One region of the Streptomyces sp. NPDC005791 genome, then DNA from elsewhere that is predicted to be linked to it. Evidence: riboswitches for the same ligand, from Rfam matches in the RefSeq annotation. Region 1 holds a riboswitch; each other region holds the start of a gene.
The links. A riboswitch is a leader RNA that binds a small molecule or an ion and turns the genes downstream of it on or off. The one in region 1 is predicted to bind cobalamin.

Region 1 (4,680 bases):
GCAGGCCGGGCAGCGACGCCGTACCGCCCCAGATCTGGCGGGCGCGCAGGACGGCGAGGACCAGGTTGACGCGGTCCTTCCCGGCCGGGGCGCTGCCGAGGACGTGCAGGCCGTCGCGAATCTGGACGTCCTTGATCTCACAGAGCCAGCCGTCGAGATGCATGATGAACTCGTCGAAGCCCTCGTCCTCCGGCCGGTCCTCCAGGCCCAGGTCGTGGTCGAGCTTCGCGGCCTGGATGAGGGTCCAGATCTGGGCGCGGACGGCCGGGAGCTTGGCCGGGTCCATCGCCGCGATCTGGGCGTGCTCGTCGAGGAGCTGTTCGAGGCGGGCGATGTCGCCGTAGCTGTCGGCGCGCGCCATCGGCGGGACGAGGTGGTCCACGAGGGTGGCGTGCACGCGGCGCTTGGCCTGGGTGCCCTCGCCCGGGTCGTTGACCAGGAACGGGTAGACCAGCGGCAGATCGCCCAGCGCGGCGTCGGGGCCGCAGGCGGCGGACAGGCCGGCGTTCTTGCCGGGCAGCCACTCCAGGTTGCCGTGCTTGCCCAGGTGGATCATCGCGTCGGCGCCGAAGCCGTTGTCGTCGGCGGACGCGGCGATCCAGCGGTAGGCGGCCAGGTAGTGGTGCGAGGGCGGCAGATCGGGGTCGTGGTAGATCGCGATCGGGTTCTCGCCGAAGCCGCGCGGCGGCTGGATGAGGATCAGCAGGTTCCCGCGACGAAGGGCGGCGAGCACGATGTCGCCCTCCGGGTTGCGGGACCGGTCGAGGAACATCTCGCCGGGCGCCGGGCCCCAGTGCTGCTCGACGGCCTCGCGCAACTCGGCGGGGAGCGTGGCGAACCAGCGGCGGTAGTCGGCGGCGGGGATGCGGACCGGGTTGCGGGCCAGCTGCTCCTCGGTCAGCCACTCCTGGTCGTGACCGCCGGCCTCGATCAGCGCGTAGATCAACTCGTCACCGTCGCCGGAGACCAGGCCCGGGATGTCCTCCTCAGGCCCGAAGTCGTAGCCCTCGGCACGGAGCCTGCGCAGCAGGGCGACGGCGCTGGCGGGGGTGTCGAGACCGACGGCGTTCCCGATGCGGGAGTGCTTGGTCGGATACGCGGACAGGACGAGCGCGATCCGCTTCTCGGCGGCCGGGATGTGGCGGAGCCGCGCATGGCGCACGGCGATCCCGGCGACCCGGGCGGCGCGCTCGGCGTCGGCGACGTACGCGGGCAGACCGTCCTCGTCGATCTCCTTGAAGGAGAACGGGACGGTGATCAGACGGCCGTCGAACTCGGGGACGGCGATCTGGGTGGCCGCGTCCAGCGGGGAGACACCCTCGTCGTTCTCCTCCCAGGCCGCGCGCGGGCTGGTGAGGCAGAGCGCCTGGAGGACGGGTACGTCGAGGCCGGTGAGGGCGCCCGCGTCCCATGACTCGTCGTCGCCGCCGGCCGAGGCGGTGGCGGGCTTGGTGCCGCCCGCGGCGAGGACGGTGGTCACGATGGCGTCCGCGGCGCGGAGTTCGTCGATGAGCTCGGGCTCGGGGGTGCGCAGCGAGGCGACGTACAGCGGGAGGGGGCGTGCGCCCGCGTCCTCGACGGCGGTGCAGAGCGCCTCGACGAACGCGGTGTTCCCGCTCATGTGGTGGGCGCGGTAGTAGAGCACCGCGACCGTCGGTCCTGTGACGTCCCGGGCGGTCCGCTCCAGCGGACCCCACGCGGGGGCCGGGGCGGGCGGCTCGAAGCCGTGGCCGGTGAGCAGCACGGTGTCGGAGAGGAAGCGGGCCAGCTGTTCCAGGTTGGCGGGGCCGCCGTGCGCGAGGTAGGCGTGCGCCTCCGCCGCGATGCCGATGGGCACCGTGGAGGCGGCCATCAGCTGGGCGTCGGGGGCCTGTTCACCGGTGAGGACGACGACGGGCCGACCGGTGGCGAGAACCTGGTCGAGCCCCTCCTGCCAGGCGCGGACACCACCGAGGAGACGCACGACGACGAGATCCGTGCCCTCCAGGAGCTGCGGCAGGTCCTCGGCGGAGAGCCGGGACGGGTTCGCGTAGCGGAAGCCGACCGGGCCGCCGGAGGCACGGGCGCTGAGCAGGTCGGTGTCGGACGTCGACAGGAGCAGGATCATGCGGCGTCAGTCCTTCCCCGGGGTGTCCACGCCCCGGGCGGTGTCGGATGGGGGTCCTGGGCGGAACCGGGACCTCGGGGACGGGAGTTCCTGACTCGCACGGCCGGACGGCCGGGCTCACAGTGGCGGGACCGCGCCGGAATCTCACCGGGCTTCCTCCCATGTCGCCGTATGGCGATGGCGGACCCAACGGACCGCCGCTAGTGCCGCATCAGCCAAGGTTCGCCCCGTCGCGACGCCCGGCACGCACTCTCGCCGCACCGGCCGAAAGCCCGAGTACATCCAGTACAAGGGCTTCCGGCCGGCACACCGACAGCACGCACCTGACGCCGCTCCTTGACGGGCAAACCCTGACTGACGCGGCACTAGGCATAGTAGGCGGCGGGTGGGGGGTCCTGACCAGACGGCCCCCGTCCTGACCGGGGCGGCGGTGGGTGTCCCGTAGGTCACAGTGACCGTCGGGGTGTGCCACGGTCACGGTCGGTATGCTCGCCGCCATGTCCGCCTCCTCCCTTCCGTCCCGGTCTCCGGGCGACGCGTGTGCCCGGAGCAGCGGTGACGCCTGCCCCGGCGCACTGCGGCTGCACCGGGCGGACGACGGTGCGCTGGCGCGGATACGCATACCCGGCGGGGTGTTGACGCCCCACCAGGCAGCGGCGCTGGGGCAGGCGGCCGAGCGCTTCGGTGACGGTGAGCTGCATCTCACCTCCCGTGGGAACGTGCAGCTGCGCGGGCTCGCCCCCGACTGCGGTGCGGAGCTGGCCGGATTGCTGAGCCGGGCCGGGTTGCTGCCCTCCGAAGCGCATGAGCGCGTACGCAACGTGGTCGCGTCCCCGCTCTCCGGGCTGGACGGTCTCGGGTCCACAGACCTCAGACCGTGGCTGACCGAGCTGGACCGGCTCCTCTGCGGAAACGACCGGACCACAGCACTCTCCGGACGCTTTCTGTTCGCACTCGACGACGGCCGGGGAGACGTGGACGCCATCGGCGCCGACCTCACACTCCTGGGCCGCGCCGACGGATACGCGCTGCTGCGCGTCGGGGACGGTGACGCCGCTCTCCGCGTCCCCTCCTGCGACGGCCCCCGCGCCGCGATCGTCGCCGCCGAGGCCTTCCTGGACGCGGCCCGGGACACCGGTGCCTGGCGGGTGCGGGACCTGCCGCACGACGCGACGGCCGCGCTGCGCGACAACGTCGTACGACGGCTCCGGCAGGCCGGGATCGCCGGCGCACCTGAGTCCCGTCCCCGCCCTCCCGGCACCACGGCCCCGGAGCCCGGCCGCGTCCCGGACAACGGCCGGGAGGCCGCGCTGTCCGTCGGCGTACCGCTGGGGCGGCTGGACCCGGCGCAGTGGCGGTTGCTGGCCCGCGGCGGCGAACTCCGGCTCACGCCCTGGCGCGGAGCCGTGGTCACCGGCATCGCACCTCACCTCGCGGACGGCCTGCTGGGGGAGTTCTCCGAGGCCGGTCTGATCACCGGGCCCGACTCCCCGTGGGCCGGTGTCGGGGCCTGCATCGGACGGCCCGGCTGTGCGAAGTCGCTGGCCGACGTACGGGCCGAGGCGGGGGCCGCCGTCGGCCCTGCCGGACGGCTCCCTGTGTACTGGTCCGGATGCGAACGCCGCTGCGGCCACCCCCACGGGGAGTGGATCGACGTGGTCGCCACCTCCGGAGGAGGACACCGGATCTCCCATGTGCGGGGAGGCCTGAGCACCGAGGCGGCAACGGTCCGGGACGACGACCCGGTCGTGCTCGCCGCGACCGTGGCGGCCGCCCGGGGCGCGCGCGTCTGAGCACCACGCACCACCCCCTGTCCGACCGGTTCGATGAAGAAAGCGACAGCACTGTGCACCAGTACGAGAAGGACGGACCGGCGATCTACCGCCAGTCCTTCGCCACCATCCGCGCGGAGGCGGATCTGGCAGGGCTGCCCGCCGATGTGAGCCAGGTCGCCGTCCGCATGATCCACGCCTGCGGCATGGTCGACCTCGTACGCGATCTCGCCTTCTCACCGAACGTGGTGGCCGATGCCCGCGCGGCCCTGCGCTCCGGTGCACCGATCCTGTGTGACGTGGCCATGGTCGCCAGCGGTGTCACCCGCAAGCGGCTGCCCGCGGACAACGAGGTCATCTGCACGCTGTCCGACCCCACCGTCCCCGCGTTGGCCGCGAAGCTCGGCACCACCCGCAGCGCCGCCGCCCTCGAGCTGTGGCGGGACCGGATGGAGGGCGCGGTCGTCGCCGTCGGCAACGCGCCCACCGCGCTCTTCAGGCTGCTGGAGATGATCGAGGAGGGCGCCCCGCGCCCCGCCGCCGTCATCGGTGTGCCCGTCGGTTTCATCGGGGCCGCCGAGTCCAAGGAAGCCCTGGCCGTCCACCCGTCCGGGCTGGAACACCTCGTCGTGCGGGGCCGCCGCGGCGGCAGCGCCATCGCGGCCGCCGCCCTCAACGCCATCGCCAGCGAAGAGGAGTGAGCGTGCCCGAGCAGCAGCACACCGGCACCACAGGGCGGCTGTACGGGGTCGGGCTCGGCCCCGGAGACCCGGATCTGATGACCGTACGCGCCGTGCAGAT
Region 2 (4,680 bases), on a different contig from region 1:
GCGTGAGCGCAGGTAGTACGTCGTCTTCAGTCCCTGCTTCCAGGCGTACGCGTACATGGAGGAGAGCTTGCCGATCGTCGGCGTCTCCAGGAACAGGTTCAGTGACTGGCTCTGGTCGAGGAACGGCGTACGGGCCGCAGCCATGTCGATCAGGCCGCGCTGCGGGATCTCCCACGCCGTGCGGTACAGCGCCCGCACGTCCTCGGGGATCCAGCCGAAGCCCTGGACCGAGCCGCTCGCCTCGCGCAGGGCCTCGCGGGTCCTGGCGTCCCAGACGCCGAGCTTCTTCAGCTCGTCCACCAGGTAGGCGTTGACCTGGAGGAACTCCCCGCTGAGCGTCTCCCGCTTGAAGAGGTTGGAGACCTGGGGCTCGATGCACTCGTACACACCGGCGATCGAGGCGATGGTCGCGGTCGGCGCGATGGCGAGCAGCAGTGAGTTGCGCATCCCGCTCTTCGCGATCCGGGCCCGCAGGGCGTCCCAGCGCTCCGGCCAGTTCAGCTCGGTGGCGTAGTGGTCGGGATGCAGGACGCCCCGGGCGGCGCGGGTCTCCGACCAGGCGGGCAGGGGACCCGACCGTTCGGCGAGGTCGCAGGACGCCTCGTAGGCGGCGAGCATGATCCGCTCGGAGATCCGGGTGGAGAGCGCGCGGGCCTCGGGGGAGTCGAACGGCAGGCGGAGCTGGAAGAAGACGTCCTGCAGGCCCATCGCGCCCAGGCCCACCGGGCGCCAGCGGGCGTTGGACCGGCCGGCCTGTTCGGTCGGGTAGAAGTTGATGTCCACCACCCGGTCGAGGAAGGTCACCGCTGTACGCACGGTGGCGTCCAGCCGTTCCCAGTCGATGGTGCCGTCGGCGACGAAAGCGCCGAGGTTGACCGACCCCAGGTTGCAGACGGCCGTCTCGTCGTCGTCGGTGACCTCCAGGATCTCGGTGCAGAGATTCGACGAGTGCACGACACGGCCCGGCTCGGCGGTCTGGTTCGCGGTCCGGTTGGAGGCGTCCTTGAACGTCATCCAGCCCTGCCCGGTCTGAGCGAGCGTCCGCATCATCCGCCCGTACAGCTCACGGGCCGGGAGGGTCTTGCGGGCGAGCCCTTTGGCCTCGGCGGCCCGGTAGGCGGCGTCGAACGCGTCGCCCCACAGGTCCACCAGTTCGGGTGCGTCGGCCGGGGAGAACAGCGACCACTCCGTGTCCGCGTCGACGCGGCGCATGAACTCGTCAGGGATCCAGTGCGCGAGGTTGAGGTTGTGCGTACGCCGCTGGTCCTCGCCGGTGTTGTCGCGCAGCTCCAGGAACTCCTCGATGTCCGCGTGCCAGGTCTCCAGGTAGACGGCGGCGGCGCCCTTGCGGCGGCCCCCCTGGTTCACCGCGGCGACCGAGGCGTCGAGCGTCTTTAGGAACGGCACGATGCCGTTGGAGTGTCCGTTGGTACCGCGGATGAGTGAACCCCGGGCGCGGATACGGGAGTACGAGAGACCGATGCCGCCCGCGTGCTTGGAGAGGCGCGCCACCTGGTGGTAGCGGTCGTAGATCGAGTCCAGCTCGTCCAGCGGTGAGTCCAGCAGGTAGCAGGACGACATCTGCGGGTGGCGGGTGCCGGAGTTGAAGAGGGTGGGGGAGGAGGGCAGGTAGTCGAGCCGGCTCATCAGGCCGTACAGTGCGGCCACTTCCTCGAGGGCGCGCTCGGAGGTGTCCTCGGCGAGGCCGGCGGCGACGCGCAGCATGAAGTGCTGCGGGGTCTCGACGACCTCGCGGGTGAGCGGGTGGCGCAGCAGGTAGCGGCTGTGCAGCGTCCGCAGCCCGAAGTAGCCGAAGCGGTCGTCGGCTCCGTCGGCGAGCGCCCGGTCGACCAGCGCGTCGAGGGCGTCGGCGTGCAGGATGACGAACTCGGCCGTACGGTCCGCGATCAGGCCCTCGCGATGGCCGACGGCGACCGATGCCGAGAAGGAGACAGCGCCCTGGCCGGCGGCCTCGTCCGCGATGGCCCGGGTGAGGAGCCGGGCGGCGAGCCGGGAGTAGGCCGGGTCCTCGGAGATCAGGCCGGCGGCCGCCTCGGTGGCCAGCGAGCGCAGCTCGGCCTCGTCCGCCCGTGCGCTGCGGCCGCGCAGTGCGGCGGCGGCGACCCGTCCGGGATCGGTGTCGGGCAGATCGGCGGTGAGGCCGGTCAGGGTCCGCAGCAGTGCGGTTCCGGGAGCGTCGGTCGTGCGGCCTTCGGATGCCGCGGCTGAAACCGGGTCGGCTGGCGCGATGGTCACTGGGGGCTATCCCTCGCTCGGCCCAGGGCCTGCGGGAGCGGGGCAGCCGGGCACGACGGTGCCCGGGGAAGGACAGCACGGCGCACGGCGTCCACCGGCCCTCCGCGGGGCCCGGACGTCTCGGCGTCCGGTTCGGTCGAGCCGGACGCACTGTCGACAGGTCTTCGGACTTCGGGGTGCCCGGAAGCACACCGATCACCGTTGCGGGACAGTTCCGGATTCGCACCGGATTCCCCTGCGGCGACAGCGAGGTCGAGCATACATGTGGGGGCTGTCGATCGACGTAGCCCCCATATGTTGTGTCGTGACGAGTCAGAGCTGCAGGCGGTACGTCAGGAGCGAGGAGCCCTCCAGCGGATTGCGGTCCAGCTCCGGAGTCGGTACGGAGCCGAGGCGGTGGGGCCAGCCGCCCGGTACGACGACGTCCCGGCAGGGTGGACCCTGCCGGGACGTCGTCGTACTCCGTGACCGCTGCTGGAGGTCAGTGACCGCCCGGCGCACCCGCTGTGGCCGGCGGGAGCTCGGCCTTGACGCCCGGGTCTCCGACGTCCGCCGTGTAGTCCGACGGCGAGGTCTCGTCCACACCGGCCGGGGCCTTCACCGCGTTGAGGACGAAGGTCAGCACGACCACGACGACGAGGTTCAGCACGAACGCGGTGAGACCGATGTAGCCGATCTCGCCGATGCCGGGGATCTCCTTCGAGGACCCGCCGAAGTGCTTCTGGGTCGGGCTGGCGACGCCGTACGCCGCCACGGTGCCGTAGAGCATTCCGATCGCCCAGCCCGCGATCAGGGCCCAGCGGTGGAACCATCGGGTGAACAGGCCGCCCACCAGGGCCGGCATCGTCTGGAGGATCCAGATACCGCCCAGCAGCTGGAAGTTGATCGCGACCGTCTTGTCCATGGTGAGGACGAAGGCGAGCGCGCCGACCTTGACCAGGAGCGAGACCAGCTTGGAGACCTTGGTCTCCTGCGCCGGGGTCGCGTCGGGCTTGATGAAGTCCTTGTAGATGTTGCGGGTGAAGAGGTTCGCCGCGGCGATCGACATGATCGCGGCCGGCACCAGGGCGCCGATCCCGATCGCGGCGAAGGCAACGCCCGCGAACCAGTCGGGGAACATGTTCTCGAACAGCTGCGGGATCGCGAGCTGGCCGTTGTCCACCTTGATCCCGGCGGCGATCGCCATGAAGCCGAGCAGGGCCAGGAGGCCCAGCATCAGCGAGTACAGCGGCAGGATCGTGGTGTTGCGCCGGATGACCTCACGACTGCGGCTGGAGAGCGTCGCCGTGATCGAGTGCGGGTACATGAAGAGGGCCAGCGCCGAGCCCAGAGCCAGCGTGGCGTAACCCCACTGGCCCATGTCACCCGGGACGAGGCCCGCGACGGGCTTTCCCGCAGCCTCGTTCTTCGCCGAGAACGCCTCGCCCGCCTTGGCGAAGATGTCGTCGAAGCCACCGAGCTTGATCGGGATGTAGATGATCGCCACGGCGATGACCAGGTAGATCAGTCCGTCCTTGACGAACGCGATGAGCGCGGGCGCGCGCAGCCCCGAGGAGTAGGTGTACGCGGCGAGGACGGCGAAGGCGATCAGCAGGGGCAGGTCCTTGATGAACCAGTGCGTGGTCTCGCCACCGCCGACGCCCATGACGTCCAGCACGGCCTGGATGCCGACCAGCTGGAGCGCGATGTACGGCATCGTGGCGAGGATGCCGGTGAGCGCGACCGCCAGTGAGAGCCCTTTGGAGCCGAAGCGACCGCGGACGAAGTCCGAGGTGGTGACGTATCCGTGCTTGTGCGAGACCGACCACAGGCGCGGAAGGAAGGTGAAGATCAGCGGGTAGACGAGGATCGTGTACGGGACGGCGAAGAAGCCGGCCGCGCCCGCCGCGTAGATCGCCGCGGGCACCGCGACGAAGGTGTACGCCGTGTAGAGGTCGCCGCCGAGCAGGAACCAGGTGACCCAGGTGCCGAACGACCGCCCACCCAGGCCCCATTCGTCGAGGCTGGCCTCGTTCTCGGCCTTGCGCCAGCGCGCGGCCATGAATCCGATGACCGTGACGGCCACGAAGAAGAAGATGAACACGGCGAGTGCGACGCCGTTCACGCCGTCCTTCATGCGGACGCACCCCCCTTGCGGGCGCGCTGGTCACGCTGCCACAGCTTGTACGCGATCATGGTGAGAGCGGTCGAGACCAGCACCCAGAGCATCTGGTACCAGTAGAAGAACGGGATGCCGATGAAAGTCGGTTCGACCTTCGCGTACGAGCCGACCCAGAGCATCGCCACGAACGGGGCGATCAGGCAGAGCCCGATGACCACCCTGGCCGGTGTCACTGTCGGTGCTGTCGGTGGGTTCGCATCGTTTTCTTCTGGCATGTGGCGACTCCGTCCCCTCGCTGATCACCTGGTGCAATGCGCAGGAAA
Region 3 (4,680 bases), on a different contig from region 1:
CGGCCACCTCGACGGTCAGCCCGAAGCGGTCCAGCAGCTGGGGGCGCAATTCGCCTTCCTCGGGATTCATGGTCCCGACCAGCAGGAAGCGTGCCGCGTGACGGACGGAGACACCTTCGCGCTCGACGTACGAGGCGCCCATGGCCGCCGCGTCGAGCAGCAGGTCCACCAGGTGGTCATGGAGGAGGTTGACCTCGTCGACGTACAGGATCCCGCGATGGGCGTCGGCGAGGAGACCCGGCTCGAAGGCCTTCACACCCTCCGAGAGCGCCCGCTCGATGTCGAGAGCGCCGACCAGCCGGTCCTCCGACGCGCCGACCGGAAGCTCCACGGTCCGCGCCGGACGCGACACGCCCGTACCCGTCTCATGGGGGCCGTCGGGACACGCCGGATCGGGCGCACCGGGGTCGCACGAGAAACGGCACCCCGCCACGACCGCGACCTCGGGCATCAGGGCGGCGAGCGCCCGCACGGCGGTGGACTTGGCGGTGCCCTTCTCCCCGCGTACGAGAACCCCGCCGACGGCCGGACTCACGGCGTTGAGCAGGAGCCCGAGCCGCAGATCGTCCTGCCCCACGATGGCGGTGAAGGGATACGGCGTACTCACAGTGCCTCCTCGGTGATGTGCGCTTGCGGGCCGACACGTTCCGCCCCGGCCCCCGCCGCCGGGGCCCCCGGCGGCACGAACGGCAGCCCCTCCGGCGCCCCCGCCTCGATCAGCCGCCACAGCGCGTCCGTGTCGGCGTGCTCCTCGATCAGATCCCCCAGCCGGTCCAGCTGCTCCTCCCGCAGCGCACCGAAACTCGTGTCCGGTGCCGGGACGAACCGCCGCCCCGCGGCCCGCGCGACCTCGCCGAGGAACGCCCGCCGGAACGCGTCGCTCTCCAGCGACCCGTGCCAGTGCGTCCCCCAGACCGAACCCACCCGGCACCCGTCCAGGAACGGCTCGCCGCCGGCCACCTCGGCGACCCCGTGGTGGATCTCGTACCCCTCCACCGGCTCCCCGAGCGCCGTCCCGACGGGCCGGGCCAAGACCTTCTCCCGGCCGAAGCGGACCCGCACCGGCAGCAGCCCGAGCCCGTCGACCAGACCTGCCCGCGACTCCACGTCGTCCTCGATGCGCTCCCCCAGGACCTGGAACCCGCCGCAGATCCCCAGCACCGGCCGCCCCTCGGCGGCCCGCCGTCGCAGCGCGTCGGCCAGCCCCCGCTCGCGCAGCCACGCCAGCGCCTTCACGGTGCCCCGCGTCCCGGGCACGACCACGAGGTCCGCGTCGGCGAGCTCCTCCGCCCGGTCCACGAACCGCACCACGACACCCGGCTCGGCCGCCAGGGCGTCCACATCGGTGAAGTTCGACATCAGCGGGACGGCGCACACCGCGACGCGCAGCACGTCCGCACCGTGCGGCGGCGCCACGACCGATTCCCGTACGGCGCCGCGCATCGACACCCGCAGTCCGTCCTCCTCGTCGATGCCCAGACCGTGGGCGTACGGCAGCACCCCGTACGTACGCCGGCCCGTGAGCCCGAGGAGCATGTCGAGACCGGGCTCCAGCAACGACACGTCACCACGGAACTTGTTGACGAGGTACCCGGCGACCAGGGACTGGTCCTCGGGGCTCAGCAGCGCCGTCGTGCCGAAGAACGAGGCGAACACACCGCCCCGGTCGATGTCCCCGACCACCAGCACGGGAAAGCGCGCGGCCCGGGCGATGCCCATGTTGACGATGTCCGTACGCCGCAGATTGATCTCGGCCGGACTGCCCGCGCCCTCGCAGATCACGGCGTCGTACGTGCCCCGGAGCTGCTCCAGACAGTCCACGACCGTCCCCAGCAGCGCCTCCTGGCGCCCTCCGTGGTAGCCGCGCGCACTCATCTCGCCGACCGGCTTCCCCATCAGGACGACCTGGCTCGACCGGTCACCACCGGGCTTGAGCAGCACCGGGTTCATCAGCGCCGACGGTTCCACCCGGGCGGCCTGCGCCTGCATCGCCTGGGCCCGGCCGATCTCCGCGCCCTCCCGGGTGACGAACGAGTTCAGCGACATGTTCTGCGCCTTGAACGGTGCGACCTTCACCCCCTGGCGCACCAGCCACCGGCAGATCCCGGCCGTGACGACACTCTTGCCCGCGTCCGACGTGGTTCCCGCGACCAGCAGCCCGCCGCTCATCCGTCTCTCCGTCCCATGGCCAGCCGTCCCGCCGCACACACGGCGAGGGCCAGCACACTCACCCGGCGCGACAGCCGCACCGCCCGTTCGACGTCCGTGACCCGCACGTCCCGGCCCGCCTCGCCGTTGAGGACCGGCCGGTGCTCGACCCGCCCGCCGTACGCGAGGGTGCCGCCGAGCCGTACGCCGAGCGCGCCCGCGAACGAGGCCTCCACCGGGCCCGCGTTGGGGCTGGGATGCCGGCCCGCGTCGGCCCGCCAGGCCCGGACGGCCGCGCGCGGACGCCCTCCGGCGGCCACGGCGAGCACGGCGGTGAGCCGGGCTCCGGGCCAGCCGGCGACGTCGTCGAGCCGGGCCGATGCCCAGCCGTAACGCCGGTAGCGGGGCGACTTGTGGCCGACCATGGCGTCGAGGGTGTTGACGGCCCGGAAGGCGACGAGCCCGGGCACCCCGCCGAGCGCGCCCCACACCAGTGCGCCCACGACGGCGTCCGAGGTGTTCTCGGCGACGGACTCCACCACCGCGCGGGCGATCTGCTGTCCGTCCAGTGCCTGCGGATCACGGCCGCACAGATGCGGCAGCCGCTCCCGGGCCGCTTCGATGTCCCCGGCGGCCAGCGCCCCGCCGACGGCGCGCGCCTCGCGGCCCAGCGAGGTGCCCCCGACGACGGACCAGGTGGCGGCGGCGGTCAGCGCCACGGCGGCTGCGGGACGGTTCCGCACGGCACGGGCGGCCAGCGCGGCGGCGCCCGTGGCACCCCCGGCGCAGACGAGCGTGTGCAGGGCGCCCCAGCCGCGGTGATCGCGCCACAGACGGCTCTCGGCACCCGCCGCGGCGCGCCCGAAGGCGGCGACGGGGTGACCCCGCCGGGGATCACCCAGCAGCAGGTCGCCGATCAGGCCGGCTGCGGCGCCGTACGCGAAGATGCGGTCGGCTCTCACCGCTCAGCCGGCCGTCGCGCCTCGAAGGACCATCACGACGGGTGGTGTGGTGACCGACGCAGGGCAGCCAGGCATGGCGTATGTCCTCACTCAGGGTCCGCGCCCTGGTTCGACGTGACCGGCGACGAGAGTCTCCTGGCTTCCGGATCCGCAGGTCCTCCGGCCTTCCAGCCCGCGGTGGCGGGCCGTGACTTCCGTGTGGAGGCTGCTCCCCGGTGACAGTGGCGGGACCGCGCCGGATTCGCACCGGCTTCCTCTCCTGTCGCCGTAAGGCCGGCTGGGCCGGCCTCAATGGCTACGGCAGTCCACCATGCGCCGCGAACGCCCGTCAACCTGCCGCTGACCTGCGAGGCTGCGGAACCGGTTCGGTGTGCTCAGACGCACGCCGGCCGGACACACCCGTGGTGTGTCCGGCCGGTGACTGCCCCGCGTGGAGGTCAGGCGACGATCAGATAGATGCCGTACGCGACCGCCGCCAGGCACAGCCCGAAGCAGGCGTAGGCGCCGGTGCGCGCGAGGACGCCGGCCCCGCCGCCGCCCTGCGCCGTCGGCGTCTGCCTGGCCAGGCCGGTGATGCCGAGGGTGAAGAGGCCCACCAGTGCGACGGTGATCACGAGGCTGACGCCGAAGACGGAGGCGAGAGCTGCCCAGTCGATGTTCATACGGATCTGTCCTTACACCGTGGCCGGCCGGGCCGGATCGGCCGGGGTCTCGGCCGTCGCGGCCGGAGCGTGGATGGTGGTCTTGAGCTCGGTGGCGGCCACGCCGACGGGCGGCGGGCTGACGGCCGCGATGGCGGTCGTGACGACGCCCACGGGCTCGTCCCCGGTCGCGTTGACGTTGGTGTGGTCGACCGGCTTGCGGCGCGACAGCATCCAGATGGCGCCGGAGCCCGCGACGAGCAGGACGGCGACCACGGCGACGCCCCAGGGGCCCTGCTTGGTCAGGAACTCGGCACCCGCGGCGACCAGGCCGGCGGCAGGCAGTGTCAGCCCCCAGGCGATGAACATCCGGGTGGCGGTGGACCAGCGGACCACGCCTCCCTTGCGTCCGAGGCCCGCGCCCATGACGGCACCGGAGCAGGACTGCGTGGTGGAGAGGGAGAAGCCGAGGTGCGAGGAGGCCAGGATGACCGTGGCGGCGCTCGTCTGGGCCGCGAAGCCCTGCGGCGGACGCAGGTCGGTGAGGCCGCTGCCCATGGTGCGGATGATGCGCCAGCCGCCGAGGTAGGTGCCCAGCGCGATGGCGATACCGGCGGAGGCGATGACCCAGACCGGCGGGTTGGAGCCGGGGGCGAGGACACCACCGGTGACCAGCGCCAGGGTGATGATGCCCATGGTCTTCTGCGCGTCGTTGGTGCCGTGGGCGAGCGAGACGAGACCGGCGGAGGCGATCTGACCGGCGCGGTACCCCTTGGCGGTCGACTTCAGCTGGGCCGGATCCGTGATCTTCCGGTTCAGGCGGTACGTCAGCTTCGTCGCCAGCAGCGCGGCGATACCGGCGACGACGGGCGCGGCGATCGCGGGCAGCAGGACCTTCGTGACGACGGTGCCGCCGTTGATGGAGGACC
Region 4 (4,680 bases), on a different contig from region 1:
GGGTCACGTAGCGGAACCGAGTGCGTAGAGGTGGTACAGCAAGATGAGCGTGAGCATGTCGACGGCCCAGCTGTGGGTGGACCGCTGGGAACAGCAGCAGCAGCGGTACGCGATCGACCGGGAAGAACGCTTCACCGTGGTCGCGGATGTGGTGGAACACGTGACGGCCGGTCACGCGACCCCACGGGTGCTGGATCTGGGCTGTGGACCCGGTTCGCTGCCCGCGCGGCTGATCGAGCGCCTGCCGCAGGCCGAGATCGTGGCCGTCGACATGGACCCGCTGCTGCTGGCACTGGCCCGCGCCCGTCATCCGGACGCCGCCCGGTACGTCGAGGCCGTGATCGGCGAAGAGGGCTGGACGAGCGCCCTCGATCTCCAGGAGCCGGTCGACGCGGTCGTGTCCACCACCGCGCTCCACTACCTCCCCGAAGGGGTGCTGCGGAACACGTACACGGAGCTGACCGCGCTGCTACGGCCCGGCGGGGTACTGATCAACGCGGACCACCTGTCGCAGGACGGGGCCGGGTTCGCCGAGATCGCCGAGTTCGTCGGGGTCCGCCGGGCCGAACGCCGGCACGCCTTCGATCACGAGGACTGGGAGGCGTGGTGGTCCGCCGTCGAGAGCGATCCTGAGCTGACGCAGCTGTGCGCCGAGCGCCGTAAGCCGGGCTTCGTCCACGCCGACTGCGCCGTCACGCTCGGCCGGCACGTCGAACTGCTGGCCGAAGCGGGCTTCGGCCATGCCAGCCCGGTCTGGCAGGTGGGCAACAGCTACGTGCTCGTCGCCATCCGGCAGTAGGCCGTGAGGGCCGGGGCGACGCCGCCCCGGCCCTCACGGGCAACCGTCACCTCTGGGCGTACCTGAGATGGGGAGCGACGTCCTGCCCGGCGAAGGCTGAACTCGGCGGCCCGTCCGGCGGCGAACCAGTGAAGGGCAGGTCCCGCCGCCCGCGCCGGGAGCCGGCGGTGCAGGACCGGGAGAGCCGCGAGCCGACGGTGGGCCGCCCGCATCCACGACCGGATCACGGCCCTGCCCGACGGGTACGCCACCGAGGCGGCACGGACGTCACCTTGTCCGATGGCGAGGCCCGACACCTGTCCGTGGGCCTTGCTCGCCGACGCCCCCGCCCCCGCCCCCGTCCTCGTCCCCGTCCTCGTCCCCGTCCTCGTCCCGGACGAGGCCACCGCCTACGCCGATCCGCACTCCGAGGCACTGACCCAGGACACATGGTCCGAACGGCCCGGGGCCGCATCCCGCTGGTATCGCGCACGGACTGGCGACGATCCACACCGCCGACCTGATCGTGGTCCTGGAAGGAGGACGCCTCACAGAACAGGGCCATTGCGTGAACCTGCTGCCCCGGGACGGTCGTTACGCCCGGCGGGCGCACCGCTCGGCCTACGTCCGCGGCCCACCGAGGTCGGCCGGTTCCGGCTCGTGAGCTTGTCTTCGCGCCTCGCCCGGCACTACTGTCTCCACGCCTTGGTGAACGGGAAATCCGGTGTGATGCCGGTGCGGCCCTCGCCACTGTGATCGGGAAGTCCGGCTCCGGCCCTCGCGGGCAGCCACTGGGTCCTTGTGACCCGGGAAGGCGGAGTTCGGGCGGTGGTACCCGTAAGCCAGGAGACCGGCCAAGGCACTTCAACCATCCACGAGGTGCTGGAGAGGGTCTGCTGAGCCATGCACATAGCCGAGGGTTTTCTGCCTCCGGCGCACGCGATCGCCTGGGGTGTCGCGTCCGCGCCGTTCGTCGTCCACGGAGTCCGGTCACTGACGCGTGAAGTCAGGGAGAATCCTGAGAGCACGCTGCTCCTGGGTGCCTCCGGAGCCTTCACCTTCGTACTTTCCGCTTTGAAGATCCCTTCCGTGACGGGGAGTTGTTCGCACCCCACCGGCACGGGCCTGGGGGCCATCCTGTTCCGCCCGCCGATCATGGCGGTCCTGGGCACCATCACTCTGCTGTTCCAGGCGCTCCTGCTCGCCCACGGCGGTCTGACCACGCTGGGGGCCAACGTCTTCTCGATGGCGGTGGCCGGGCCCTGGGTGGGGTACGCGGTCTACAAGCTGCTGCGCAGGTACGGCGCGGCGCTGATGGTGGCGGTGTTCTTCGGCGCGTTCGTCGCCGACCTGTCGACCTACTGCGTCACGAGCGTGCAACTGGCGCTGGCCTTCCCGGACCCGAGCAGCGGGTTCGTGGGCGCGCTCGGCAAGTTCGGCTCCATCTTCGCGGTCACCCAGATCCCGCTCGCGGTGAGCGAAGGGCTCCTGACCGTTCTGGTCATGCGGCTCCTCGTGCAGTCCAGCAAGGGAGATCTGACCCGGCTCGGCGTGTTCCTCGCCGGCAAGCGGGACCGGACCAGGACGGCCGAGACCGAGGCGGTGGCGCGATGAACAGGAACACGAAGATAAACGCTCTTCTGCTGCTCGTCGTGGCCGCGCTGGCCGTCCTGCCCTTGGCCCTCGGCCTCGGCGACGACGAGAAGGAACCGTTCGCGGGCGCCGACGCCCAGGCCGAGACGGCGATCACCGAGATCGATCCCGCATACGAGCCCTGGTTCTCCCCGTTGTACGAACCGCCCTCCGGCGAGATCGAGTCGGCGCTGTTCGCCCTCCAGGCCGCCCTGGGCGCGGGTGTCCTCGCCTACTACTTCGGCCTGCGACGCGGGCGTCGTCAGGGCGAGCTGCGCGCGACCGCGCAGCGGGACAGCGGCGGCGCCGGGGAGCCCGCGGGCCGGGGGAACTGAGCGCGCGTGCTGCCGATCGACGCGGCGGCGCACAGCAGTCGCTGGCGCCGCCGCCATCCCCTGGACAAGGCCGTACTGGGTCTGGGACTCACGGCTCTGGCGATCTCGCTGCCGCCCTGGCCCGGAGCCGCACTGATCCTTCTCACGGCTGTCGCCGTGCTGCTGGGGCCGGCCGGTGTGCCCGCCCGCCGACTCTGGCGGGCCTACCGGGTTCCTCTGGGTTTCTGTGTCACCGGGGCGGCCACGCTTCTCGTGCAGGTCGGCGGGCCGGAAGGACTCGTGACCCTGGCCGACGGCGGGCCGGCCCGTGCCGGGGAGCTGCTGCTTCGCACCTCGGCGGCGTCGCTCGGGGTCCTGCTGTTCGCCTTCACCACCCCCATGTCCGATCTGCTGCCCCGCCTGGTCGAGGCAGGGGTGCCCGCTCCGGTGGTGGACGTCGCCCTGGTGACCTACCGCATGAGCTTCCTGCTCCTCGACTCCGTACGCCGTGTGCGGGAGGCCCAGGCGGCCCGGCTCGGACACACCACCCGGGCGGCCGCCTGGCGGTCCTTCGCCGGACTCGGAGCCACCGCGTTCATCAGGGCCTTCGAACGCGCGGCACGGCTCCAGACAGGGCTTGCCGGGCGGGGCTACGACGGAACCCTGCGTGTCCTGGTGCCCGCGGCCCGCGTCTCCGTCCGGTTCATGGCCGTGAGCGTCACACTGCTCGCGGCCCTCACCGCCCTGACCTTCGTGCTGGAAAGGCTTGTGTCATGAGCGAATCCGTGCTGCTCGCACTGCGGGACGCGTCCTTCGCGTACGAGGACGGTCCTGCCGTACTCAACGGCCTCGACTTCGAGGCGTACGAAGGACGTGCGCTCGCCCTGCTCGGCCGGAACGGCAGTGGGAAGACGACGCTGATGCGGCTCCTCAGCGGCGGGCTGCGTCCGCGCGTCGGGCAGCTGACGGCTCTGGGCCGCCCGGTCACGTACGACCGCAAAGGGCTGACCCGGCTGCGCACGACGGTCCAACTGGTGGTGCAGGACCCGGACGACCAGTTGTTCGCCGCGTCCGTCTCCCAGGACGTGTCGTTCGGACCGCTGAACCTCGGGCTCTCCGACGCCGAGGTGCGGGCCCGGGTGGACGAGGCGCTCGACGCCCTCGACATCACCGCTCTGGCGGACCGGCCCACCCACCTGCTCTCGTACGGGCAGCGTAAGAGGACCGCCATCGCGGGCGCGGTCGCGATGAGGCCCCGCGTGCTGATCCTCGACGAGCCGACCGCCGGGCTCGACCCGGACGGCCAGGAGCGGCTGCTCGCCACGCTCGGTACCCTGCGCGAGAGCGGCACCACCGTCATGATGGCCACCCACGACGTCGACCTCGCCCTGCGCTGGGCCGACGACGCCGCTCTTCTCACCCCCTCCGGTCTCCACGCCGGGCCGGCGCCCGCGATGCTGGCCCGGACGGATCTCCTGGGGGCAGCGGGGCTGCGGCTCCCGTGGGGCATCGCGACCGCCCGACTGCTGCGCGAACACGGCCTGCTGGACGCCACGGCGCCTGGTCCCCGTACTCCCGAGCAACTCGCGGGCCTCATCCCGCCGGCCGTCGGCAAGGGGCAGGTCCCCGGCCGCTCGTGAGAGGTCAGATCAGCCGGAAGAGGTCGCCGGCAGCGTGGACGTCGGTCAGGTCCTCGATCCCGCGGAGGCTGTCGCACAGGGCGTCCAGGACCGAGCCGGGCCCGGAGGCCTGGGGGGCGCCGATGCCCACGCCGAAGGAGCTGAAGCCCAGCGTGTGCTTGGCGTCGTTCCAGCTGCGCATCCACTGATCGCTGACGTCGCACTCCCCCTCGGTGATCATCACGATGTCGCCGCGCGCCGGCGCCCCTCGGAGTTGAACTCCTCCTCCAGCAGCTTGACGGCCGCGGCGAGCGGGGTCCGGAACTCGGTACCACCG

Region 2: linked by a shared signal. The riboswitch ahead of ACFYSH_RS06915 (ribonucleoside-diphosphate reductase subunit alpha) and the one ahead of cobN (cobaltochelatase subunit CobN) in region 1 are both predicted to bind cobalamin.
Region 3: linked by a shared signal. The riboswitch ahead of ACFYSH_RS31640 (cobalamin biosynthesis protein) and the one ahead of cobN (cobaltochelatase subunit CobN) in region 1 are both predicted to bind cobalamin.
Region 4: linked by a shared signal. The riboswitch ahead of ACFYSH_RS08450 (energy-coupling factor ABC transporter permease) and the one ahead of cobN (cobaltochelatase subunit CobN) in region 1 are both predicted to bind cobalamin.

The regions. Positions count from the first base shown of each region.
Region 1 is NZ_JBIAIP010000004.1:99,335-104,014, forward strand. It holds gene cobN (cobaltochelatase subunit CobN) at 1-2,107, opposite strand, end outside; cobalamin riboswitch at 2,172-2,313, opposite strand; gene cobG (precorrin-3B synthase) at 2,593-3,900, shown strand; gene ACFYSH_RS09985 (precorrin-8X methylmutase) at 3,954-4,580, shown strand; gene ACFYSH_RS09990 (precorrin-2 C(20)-methyltransferase) at 4,577-4,680, shown strand, end outside.
Region 2 is NZ_JBIAIP010000002.1:568,508-573,187, reverse strand. It holds gene ACFYSH_RS06915 (ribonucleoside-diphosphate reductase subunit alpha) at 1-2,256, opposite strand, end outside; cobalamin riboswitch at 2,394-2,528, opposite strand; gene mctP (monocarboxylate uptake permease MctP) at 2,738-4,372, opposite strand; gene ACFYSH_RS06905 (DUF3311 domain-containing protein) at 4,369-4,632, opposite strand.
Region 3 is NZ_JBIAIP010000024.1:9,435-14,114, forward strand. It holds gene ACFYSH_RS31630 (putative cobaltochelatase) at 1-607, opposite strand, end outside; gene ACFYSH_RS31635 (cobyric acid synthase) at 604-2,169, opposite strand; gene ACFYSH_RS31640 (cobalamin biosynthesis protein) at 2,166-3,110, opposite strand; cobalamin riboswitch at 3,239-3,368, opposite strand; gene ACFYSH_RS31645 (hypothetical protein) at 3,548-3,772, opposite strand; gene ACFYSH_RS31650 (inorganic phosphate transporter) at 3,785-4,680, opposite strand, start outside.
Region 4 is NZ_JBIAIP010000003.1:291,737-296,416, reverse strand. It holds gene ACFYSH_RS08455 (class I SAM-dependent methyltransferase) at 44-799, shown strand; cobalamin riboswitch at 1,468-1,652, shown strand; gene ACFYSH_RS08450 (energy-coupling factor ABC transporter permease) at 1,682-2,392, shown strand; gene ACFYSH_RS08445 (energy-coupling factor ABC transporter substrate-binding protein) at 2,389-2,745, shown strand; gene cbiQ (cobalt ECF transporter T component CbiQ) at 2,752-3,501, shown strand; gene ACFYSH_RS08435 (ATP-binding cassette domain-containing protein) at 3,498-4,364, shown strand; partial or broken gene ACFYSH_RS08430 (hypothetical protein) at 4,369-4,680, opposite strand, start outside.